2 regions of the Fictibacillus sp. EA-CB0309 genome follow, and region 2 is predicted to be linked to the other one. Evidence: a T-box and tRNA genes for the amino acid it is inferred to sense, from the RefSeq annotation. Region 2 holds a T-box; the other holds one or more tRNA genes.

Region 1 (4,341 bases), 1.4 Mb from region 2:
GTTACCTTCTTTGGCTGGCCTTTCCAGACCGCTTCACCTACTTCGTTCCTTTGTAACTCCATGTAGAGTGTCCTACAACCCCAGAGGGCAAGCCCTCTGGTTTGGGCTGATTCCGTTTCGCTCGCCGCTACTCAGGAAATCGCATTTGCTTTCTCTTCCTCCGGGTACTTAGATGTTTCAGTTCCCCGGGTCTGCCTTCTCATACCCTATGTATTCAGATATGGATACCATCCCATTACGGATGGTGGGTTCCCCCATTCGGAAATCCCCGGATCAATGCTTACTTACAGCTCCCCGAGGCATATCGGTGTTCGTCCCGTCCTTCTTCGGCTCCTAGTGCCAAGGCATCCACCGTGCGCCCTTTCTAGCTTAACCTTATATGATGTTTACACATCAAAGATTCTTGCTTGGCGCAGATAAATATCTATCTGCCTTGCATATTGTTTGGATGTCGATATCTAGTTTTCAAAGAACACAATTTAAAAATGCATCATCGTAAGATGTGCAATGGTGGAGCTTAGCGGGATCGAACCGCTGACCTCCTGCGTGCAAGGCAGGCGCTCTCCCAGCTGAGCTAAAGCCCCATAATGGGAATTAAATTATGAAAATGGTGGGCCTAAATGGACTCGAACCATCGACCTCACGCTTATCAGGCGTGCGCTCTAACCAGCTGAGCTATAGGCCCCTAAAGGAAGTTAAGTTCCTTCAAAACTGAACAAAAGAAGAATAGGTGTACTTACGAAACAGTCGAAGCTGTTTCATAATCTCCATAGAAAGGAGGTGATCCAGCCGCACCTTCCGATACGGCTACCTTGTTACGACTTCACCCCAATCATCTGTCCCACCTTCGGCGGCTGGCTCCCAAAAGGGTTACCCCACCGACTTCGGGTGTTACAAACTCTCGTGGTGTGACGGGCGGTGTGTACAAGGCCCGGGAACGTATTCACCGCGGCATGCTGATCCGCGATTACTAGCAATTCCGGCTTCATGTAGGCGAGTTGCAGCCTACAATCCGAACTGAGAATGACTTTTTGGGATTGGCTTGGCCTCGCGGCTTTGCAACCCTTTGTATCATCCATTGTAGCACGTGTGTAGCCCAGGTCATAAGGGGCATGATGATTTGACGTCATCCCCACCTTCCTCCGGTTTGTCACCGGCAGTCACCTTAGAGTGCCCAACTGAATGCTGGCAACTAAGGTCAAGGGTTGCGCTCGTTGCGGGACTTAACCCAACATCTCACGACACGAGCTGACGACAACCATGCACCACCTGTCACTTTGTCCCCCGAAGGGGAAAGCTCTATCTCTAGAGTGGTCAAAGGATGTCAAGACCTGGTAAGGTTCTTCGCGTTGCTTCGAATTAAACCACATGCTCCACTGCTTGTGCGGGCCCCCGTCAATTCCTTTGAGTTTCAACCTTGCGGTCGTACTCCCCAGGCGGAGTGCTTAATGTGTTAACTTCAGCACTGAGGGTGGAACCCCCCAACACCTAGCACTCATCGTTTACGGCGTGGACTACCAGGGTATCTAATCCTGTTTGCTCCCCACGCTTTCGCGCCTCAGCGTCAGTTACAGGCCAAAAAGCCGCCTTCGCCACTGGTGTTCCTCCACATCTCTACGCATTTCACCGCTACACGTGGAATTCCACTTTTCTCTCCTGCACTCAAGTCTCCCAGTTTCCAATGACCCTCCACGGTTGAGCCGTGGGCTTTCACATCAGACTTAAGAGACCGCCTGCGCGCGCTTTACGCCCAATAATTCCGGATAACGCTTGCCACCTACGTATTACCGCGGCTGCTGGCACGTAGTTAGCCGTGGCTTTCTGGTTAGGTACCGTCAAGGTACGAGCAGTTACTCTCGTACTTGTTCTTCTCTAACAACAGAGCTTTACGACCCGAAGGCCTTCATCGCTCACGCGGCGTTGCTCGGTCAGGCTTTCGCCCATTGCCGAAGATTCCCTACTGCTGCCTCCCGTAGGAGTCTGGGCCGTGTCTCAGTCCCAGTGTGGCCGATCACCCTCTCAGGTCGGCTACGCATCGTCGCCTTGGTGAGCCGTTACCTCACCAACTAGCTAATGCGCCGCGGGCTCATCTGTAAGTGTCAGCCGAAACCGACTTTCAAAAAGAAACATGCGTTTCTTCTTATTATCCGGTATTAGCCCCGGTTTCCCGGAGTTATCCCCGTCTTACAGGCAGATTACCCACGTGTTACTCACCCGTCCGCCGCTAAATCAGAGGAGCAAGCTCCTCTTCATTCGCTCGACTTGCATGTATTAGGCACGCCGCCAGCGTTCATCCTGAGCCAGGATCAAACTCTCCATAAAAGTGTTTGTCTTGCTCGATTTTAAAACTGACGGAATTAATTTAATTCCTTACCTATTTCTTTTGTTCAGTTTTCAAAGAACTTTTTTGCAATAAAAAAGAAAATGTCAGAAACATTTTCTGAAAAATGGTGGAGCTTAGCGGGATCGAACCGCTGACCTCCTGCGTGCAAGGCAGGCGCTCTCCCAGCTGAGCTAAAGCCCCAAATAACATATTTGTTATAATGGTCGGGAAGACAGGATTTGAACCTGCGACCCCCTGGTCCCAAACCAGGTGCTCTACCAAGCTGAGCCACTTCCCGTAAAACATGGCGCGCCCTGAGAGATTCGAACTCCCGACCTTTTGATTCGTAGTCAAACACTCTATCCAGCTGAGCTAAGGGCGCATGTATGTGGTGCCGAGGACCGGAATCGAACCGGTACGGTAGTCACCTACCGCAGGATTTTAAGTCCTGTGCGTCTGCCAGTTCCGCCACCCCGGCACATACAATAACTTTGGAGCGGAAGACGGGATTCGAACCCGCGACCCCAACCTTGGCAAGGTTGTATTCTACCACTGAACTACTTCCGCAAACATATTTTGTTTTCAAAAAGGAAATTGGTGCGGGTGAAGGGACTCGAACCCCCACGTCAAAGACACTAGATCCTAAGTCTAGCGCGTCTGCCAATTCCGCCACACCCGCGTGTATAAATGGTGAGCCATGAAGGACTCGAACCTTCGACCCTCTGATTAAAAGTCAGATGCTCTACCGACTGAGCTAATGGCTCGTGCAAAATGGTGCCGGCTAGAGGACTTGAACCCCCAACCTACTGATTACAAGTCAGTTGCTCTACCAATTGAGCTAAACCGGCAAGTAAAGAATAAATGGTGGAGGATGACGGGTTCGAACCGCCGACCCCTGCTTGTAAGGCAGGTGCTCTCCCAGCTGAGCTAATCCTCCATTTTATATCTAGCCTAGCGACGTCCTACTCTAACAGGGGAGACCCCCAACTACCATCGGCGCTGAAGAGCTTAACTTCCGTGTTCGGTATGGGAACGGGTGTGACCTCTTCGCCATCATCACTAGACCAGATTAGCGAGTTATTTTTTATCTCGACAAGATAAAATTATACTCTATGTAATTCATAAATGCAAGAGATTTTTTAATGATTTTCATCATTTTTTTTATGTTCTCTCAAAACTAGATACGACGTTTCCAAACGTTTATGCATTTTAAGGATAAGCCCTCGACCGATTAGTATCTGTCAGCTCCACGTGTCACCACGCTTCCACACCAGACCTATCAACCTCATCATCTCTAAGGGGTCTTACTCACTTAACGTGATGGGAAATCTCATCTTGAGGGGGCTTCATGCTTAGATGCTTTCAGCACTTATCCCGTCCACACGTAGCTACCCAGCTATGCCCCTGGCGGAACAACTGGTACACCAGCGGTGTGTCCATCCCGGTCCTCTCGTACTAAGGACAGCTCCTCTCAAATTTCCTGCGCCCGCGACGGATAGGGACCGAACTGTCTCACGACGTTCTGAACCCAGCTCGCGTACCGCTTTAATGGGCGAACAGCCCAACCCTTGGGACCTACTTCAGCCCCAGGATGCGATGAGCCGACATCGAGGTGCCAAACCTCCCCGTCGATGTGGACTCTTGGGGAGATAAGCCTGTTATCCCCAGGGTAGCTTTTATCCGTTGAGCGATGGCCCTTCCATGCGGAACCACCGGATCACTAAGCCCGACTTTCGTCCCTGCTCGACTTGTAGGTCTCGCAGTCAAGCTCCCTTGTGCCTTTACACTCTGCGAATGATTTCCAACCATTCTGAGGGAACCTTTGGGCGCCTCCGTTACTGTTTAGGAGGCGACCGCCCCAGTCAAACTGCCCGCCTGACACTGTCTCCGAACCGGATCACGGTTCAAGGTTAGAATTTCAATACAGCCAGGGTAGTATCCCACCGACGCCTCCACCGAAGCTGGCGCTCCGGCTTCTCAGGCTCCTACCTATCCTGTACAAGCTGTACCAAAATCCA
Region 2 (4,341 bases):
AGCTAATTCCTTATTGGCGTACTTGGGGTCAATTTGCTAAAGAGCATAGCGTGAAGATCGGTTTAGAACTTCACGGCGGTTTCTTAGTACACACTCCTTATACTTTGTTGAAACTTCGTGAAGAGACATGTGATGCAATTGGTGCAAACCTGGATCCATCACACCTTTGGTGGCAAGGAATCGATCCAGTAGCTGCAATCAAGATTCTTGGAAAAGCTGGAGCAATCCATCACTTCCACGCAAAAGACACGTATTTAGATCAAGATAACATCAACATGTACGGCTTAACAGACATGCAGCCATACGGCGCAGTTCAAAACCGTGCATGGAGCTTCCGGTCAGTTGGATGCGGCCACTCCGTTCAAGACTGGTCGGACATGATGAGTGCGCTTCGTACGTATGGATACGACTATGTTGTTAGCATCGAGCATGAAGATCCGATCATGTCGATTGAAGAAGGATTCACGCGTGCGGTGAAGAACCTGCAGTCAATCCTCATCGCAGAACAGCCAGCCGAAATGTGGTGGGTGTAGTAAAAAGTAGGGGTTCTGACTCCCAAACAAATACAAATCACATTGATTTGTATTTGTGGGTGCACACCCCTTTGATTTAAGAAAAGCCAGAAATCTGAACATCAGATTTCTGGCTTTTTTCTTACAAACTGTTAAATAAAACAAACAAAAAACATACTTGAAAAACCATTACTATCGAAATCTAAATCTTTCTTACCCGCATTGTATCTCGAATCACCGGCCAGTTTTGTGGAAATGGTATGCCGAGTACCCAGAAACTCACACCGCGCAGATTATAATCAATAGCTGTTTGATACTTGGCCTGCATGCTTCTTGCGTCTTCAAACCATACCTCATGCTCTTTCCCCTGATTGTCGCGGTATTTAAACCAAGGGAAGCATCACCTTCATCGAACTGAATGGAGACATTCATCTTTGCTGCTAGATTAACAGCCGCAACAGGACTTAACGTTTTGGCTTGCGTTCCTTGAACAAAAGGAAGTGTCCAGTCACGTCCGTACGTTGGGACGCCCATCATGATTTTTTCGCGAGGAATTACGCTAACTGTATAATCCAATACTTTTTTACTTCATCAAGTGGTGCGATCGCCATCGCGCGGCCGCCTGACCAGCCCCACTCATACGTCATGACAACTACAAAATCTACAATCTCACCATGTGCTTTATAATCATGAGCTTCATACAATAACCCAGGCTGATCTTCTTTGTATTTGGGTGCCAAGGCAGAAGACACCGAATAACCTAATGGTTTATATTTTGCGACGGCGCGGCGTAAAAAGGTATTATAGTCTTCTTTATTCTCTGGATAAACATATTCAAAATCAAAGTTAACACCGCGAAACCCCTTTGCACGCATCGTGTTCAATATGTTGTTAAGTACGGTTTCCTGAAGTGAATCGCTGTCTAAAATGGTTTTAATCAAATCGGAGTTAAACATATCTCCTTCTATATTGGAAACTCCCATAAGAGGAGCAACTCGGTTGACTATTGCTGCAGCGATTATTCCTTCATCCTGCAGAGACGTTAATTCCCCTGTACGGGTTACAGAATAGCTGAATGGCGTGATGTAGGTTAAGTATGAACCTACATTTCTAACTTCTGTCTGATTGGCCTCTCCCATGTTCGTAACATAGGAGTTTACTTCTTTACCGGCCTCTTGTATGGTATGGAAAGTCTTGTACCTACGTAAACAAGGTTAGGGTTTCCGATTCGATTTTCTTTTTGCAGATCAGCAACCGATGTTCCATATCGATTGGCAATCATAAAAAGAGACTCCCCTTGTTTGATAACATGGATCGGAATATCTATCACTTGACCTTCATAAATAACGGAAGCAAGAGGGATGTTGTTCCAACCTATTAAACTTTCAACAGTTGTTCCGTAGCGGCTAGCTATTTCAAAGAGAGTATCACCTGCCTGAATTCTATAAGTAGGAAAGTCGTTGGGGATAACGAGTGCCTGGCCAACGACCAGCACATTTTGATTTTCTATAGCATTTGTTCTTACTATTGATGTTATTGAAACACCATAGCGCTGAGAAATTTTCCAAAGAGAATCACCTCGTTGAACCACATGAATATCCATAAAATCCGCCTCCTTATGCTCTGTAACTAATGTATTTAATCTAGAAGCGAAATATGAGAAACAGGAAGGGGGACAGACCCGGGTCTGTCCCCCTTCTACATCAACGTTATACAGTGGAAAAGCGAAAGTGGGATGCATATGAATAATTTAAAATTATATTTGACAGTTCATGCCAATATCACATATAATTTCAAAAAAACATATCAACAGTGAAACATGGAAGAGGATTAGTACATTGATCTTGTCTTTTATAGAGAGGGAACTTCATGGTGAAAGGTTCCTACTGACAACCAATCGAACCTGCCTCTGAGTTCTGTATCTGAAACGAGTAGAAGATATCAGCGGTTCAATACCGTTATCATGAAAGAGTGTAAAGCTATGCTTTGAATTAAGGTGGTACCGCCAATTTTTGGTCCCTAATGATGAGCATGGCTTTTTTTATTTTCTAATAGTGAGGAGTACAAACAATGGCAAAGGATTTTGTAAAAGACGTAACAAGCATGGAAGATGATTTTGCGCAGTGGTATACAGATGTTGTAACAAAAGCTGAACTTATCGATTATTCAAGTGTTCGCGGGTCCATGATTCTAAGACCTTACGGCTATGCGATTTGGGAAAACATTCAAAAGGAGCTCGACAACCAAATCAAGCAAACAGGTCATGAAAATGTATACATGCCTCTCTTCATTCCAGAAAGCCTTCTGCAAAAAGAGAAAGACCACATTGAAGGTTTTGCACCTGAAGTCGCGTGGGTTACGCATGGCGGTGAAGAAAAGCTGACAGAACGTCTATGTGTCCGTCCAACATCAGAAGTGCTTTTTGCTGAGCATTTTAAAAACATTATCCATTCATATCGCGATATGCCAAAGCTATACAACCAGTGGTCAAACGTTGTGAGATGGGAAAAGACAACAAGACCTTTCCTTCGAACACTCGAATTTCTCTGGCAGGAAGGTCATACGTGCCATGAAACAGATGAAGAGGCGCATGAAGAAACGGTTCGCATGCTTAACGTATACGCCGAACTATGCGAAGAATATCTCGCCATTCCGGTCATCAAAGGACAGAAGACAGAGAAGGAAAAGTTTGCTGGCGCGAAATACACGTATACCATTGAAAGTCTTATGCATGACGGAAAAGCGTTGCAGTCTGGAACTTCACATCACTTGGGAGACGGTTTTGCAAAAGCGTTCGGCATTGAATTTACGAACAGAGAAGGCAAACTCCAAACCGTTCAGCAAACCTCATGGGGCTTTACGACTCGAATTATCGGGGCGATGATCATGGTACATGGAGACGACAGAGGACTGGTCGTGCCTCCAAAGATTGCACCAACTCAGCTTATGATTGTTCCAATCGCTCAGCATAAAGAAGGTGTCCTTGATTTTGCATACGACCTAAAAGAAAAGCTTTCTAAAACAATCCGAACAGGAATTGATGCTAGTGATAAGAAACCAGGCTGGAAATTTAACGAGTATGAGATGAAAGGGATTCCTCTCCGTTTAGAAGTCGGACCACGTGATATTGTACAGCAGCAGGTTATCTTAGTTCGCCGTGATACAGGAGAAAAACAAACAGTATCTCTGCAAGATCTAGAAACTCAAGTTCAGCAGATTCTTACGGATATCCAAAACAACTTGTTTGAAAAAGCAAAAACACATAGAGAAAACCAAACAACAACGGTGACATCATTTGATGACTTTAAAAATAGCCTTGCGAACAAAGGTGGCTTTATAAAAGCGATGTGGTGCGGAGATGAAGCATGTGAAAACTTCATTAAAGACGAAACAGGTGCAACGTCGAGATGTATGCCATTTGAACAAGAAAAGGTCTCGGAAAAGTGTGTGTGCTGCGAGCAAGAAGGCAAGCACCTCGTCTATTGGGCTAAAGCGTATTAAGTAAAAGCAAGGGGACAGACCCGGGTCTGTCCCCTTCCCTTACTTTTTTTCGTTAAACTCTATGAAAAATATTTTTTCAGTATAAAATAGATAAAGTGGCTATGAATCTATTTAAGGAGAGAATGTTTTATGAAAAATACGTGGAAAGCATACCGCTCGCCTATTATTTTACTTTTGGCTATTATTGCCGGAAGTGTCGTTGGCTCAACAATGGGCAAGGATGCAGCGGTGCTTAAGCCGTTTGGGGACTTATTTCTAAACGTGATGTTCATGATTGTTGTTCCACTCGTTTTCTTTTCCATTTCATCGAGTGTTGCAAACATGGCTG

Evidence for each region. A T-box is a leader RNA that pairs with one kind of tRNA and senses whether it is charged. The one in region 2 lies ahead of proS (proline--tRNA ligase), so its partner is inferred to be a tRNA-Pro.
Region 1: it has a tRNA-Pro gene. The T-box ahead of proS (proline--tRNA ligase) is inferred to sense a tRNA for this amino acid. The anticodon was not compared.

What each region holds. Positions count from the first base shown of each region.
Region 1 covers NZ_CP169271.1:187,778-192,118, forward strand. Annotated here, with positions in the region: rRNA gene ACEWFH_RS01230 (23S ribosomal RNA) at 1-375, opposite strand, end outside; tRNA gene ACEWFH_RS01235 (tRNA-Ala) at 509-584, opposite strand; tRNA gene ACEWFH_RS01240 (tRNA-Ile) at 609-685, opposite strand; rRNA gene ACEWFH_RS01245 (16S ribosomal RNA) at 774-2,322, opposite strand; tRNA gene ACEWFH_RS01250 (tRNA-Ala) at 2,449-2,524, opposite strand; tRNA gene ACEWFH_RS01255 (tRNA-Pro) at 2,545-2,621, opposite strand; tRNA gene ACEWFH_RS01260 (tRNA-Arg) at 2,629-2,705, opposite strand; tRNA gene ACEWFH_RS01265 (tRNA-Leu) at 2,713-2,801, opposite strand; tRNA gene ACEWFH_RS01270 (tRNA-Gly) at 2,816-2,890, opposite strand; tRNA gene ACEWFH_RS01275 (tRNA-Leu) at 2,919-3,002, opposite strand; tRNA gene ACEWFH_RS01280 (tRNA-Lys) at 3,012-3,087, opposite strand; tRNA gene ACEWFH_RS01285 (tRNA-Thr) at 3,096-3,171, opposite strand; tRNA gene ACEWFH_RS01290 (tRNA-Val) at 3,186-3,260, opposite strand; rRNA gene rrf (5S ribosomal RNA) at 3,273-3,387, opposite strand; rRNA gene ACEWFH_RS01300 (23S ribosomal RNA) at 3,535-4,341, opposite strand, start outside.
Region 2 covers NZ_CP169271.1:2,751,828-2,756,168, reverse strand. Annotated here, with positions in the region: gene ACEWFH_RS15370 (sugar phosphate isomerase/epimerase family protein) at 1-533, shown strand, start outside; gene ACEWFH_RS15365 (hypothetical protein) at 792-1,088, opposite strand; gene ACEWFH_RS15360 (glycosyl hydrolase family 18 protein) at 1,067-1,651, opposite strand; gene ACEWFH_RS15355 (LysM peptidoglycan-binding domain-containing protein) at 1,669-2,115, opposite strand; T-box leader at 2,324-2,536, shown strand; gene proS (proline--tRNA ligase) at 2,583-4,013, shown strand; gene ACEWFH_RS15345 (dicarboxylate/amino acid:cation symporter) at 4,143-4,341, shown strand, end outside.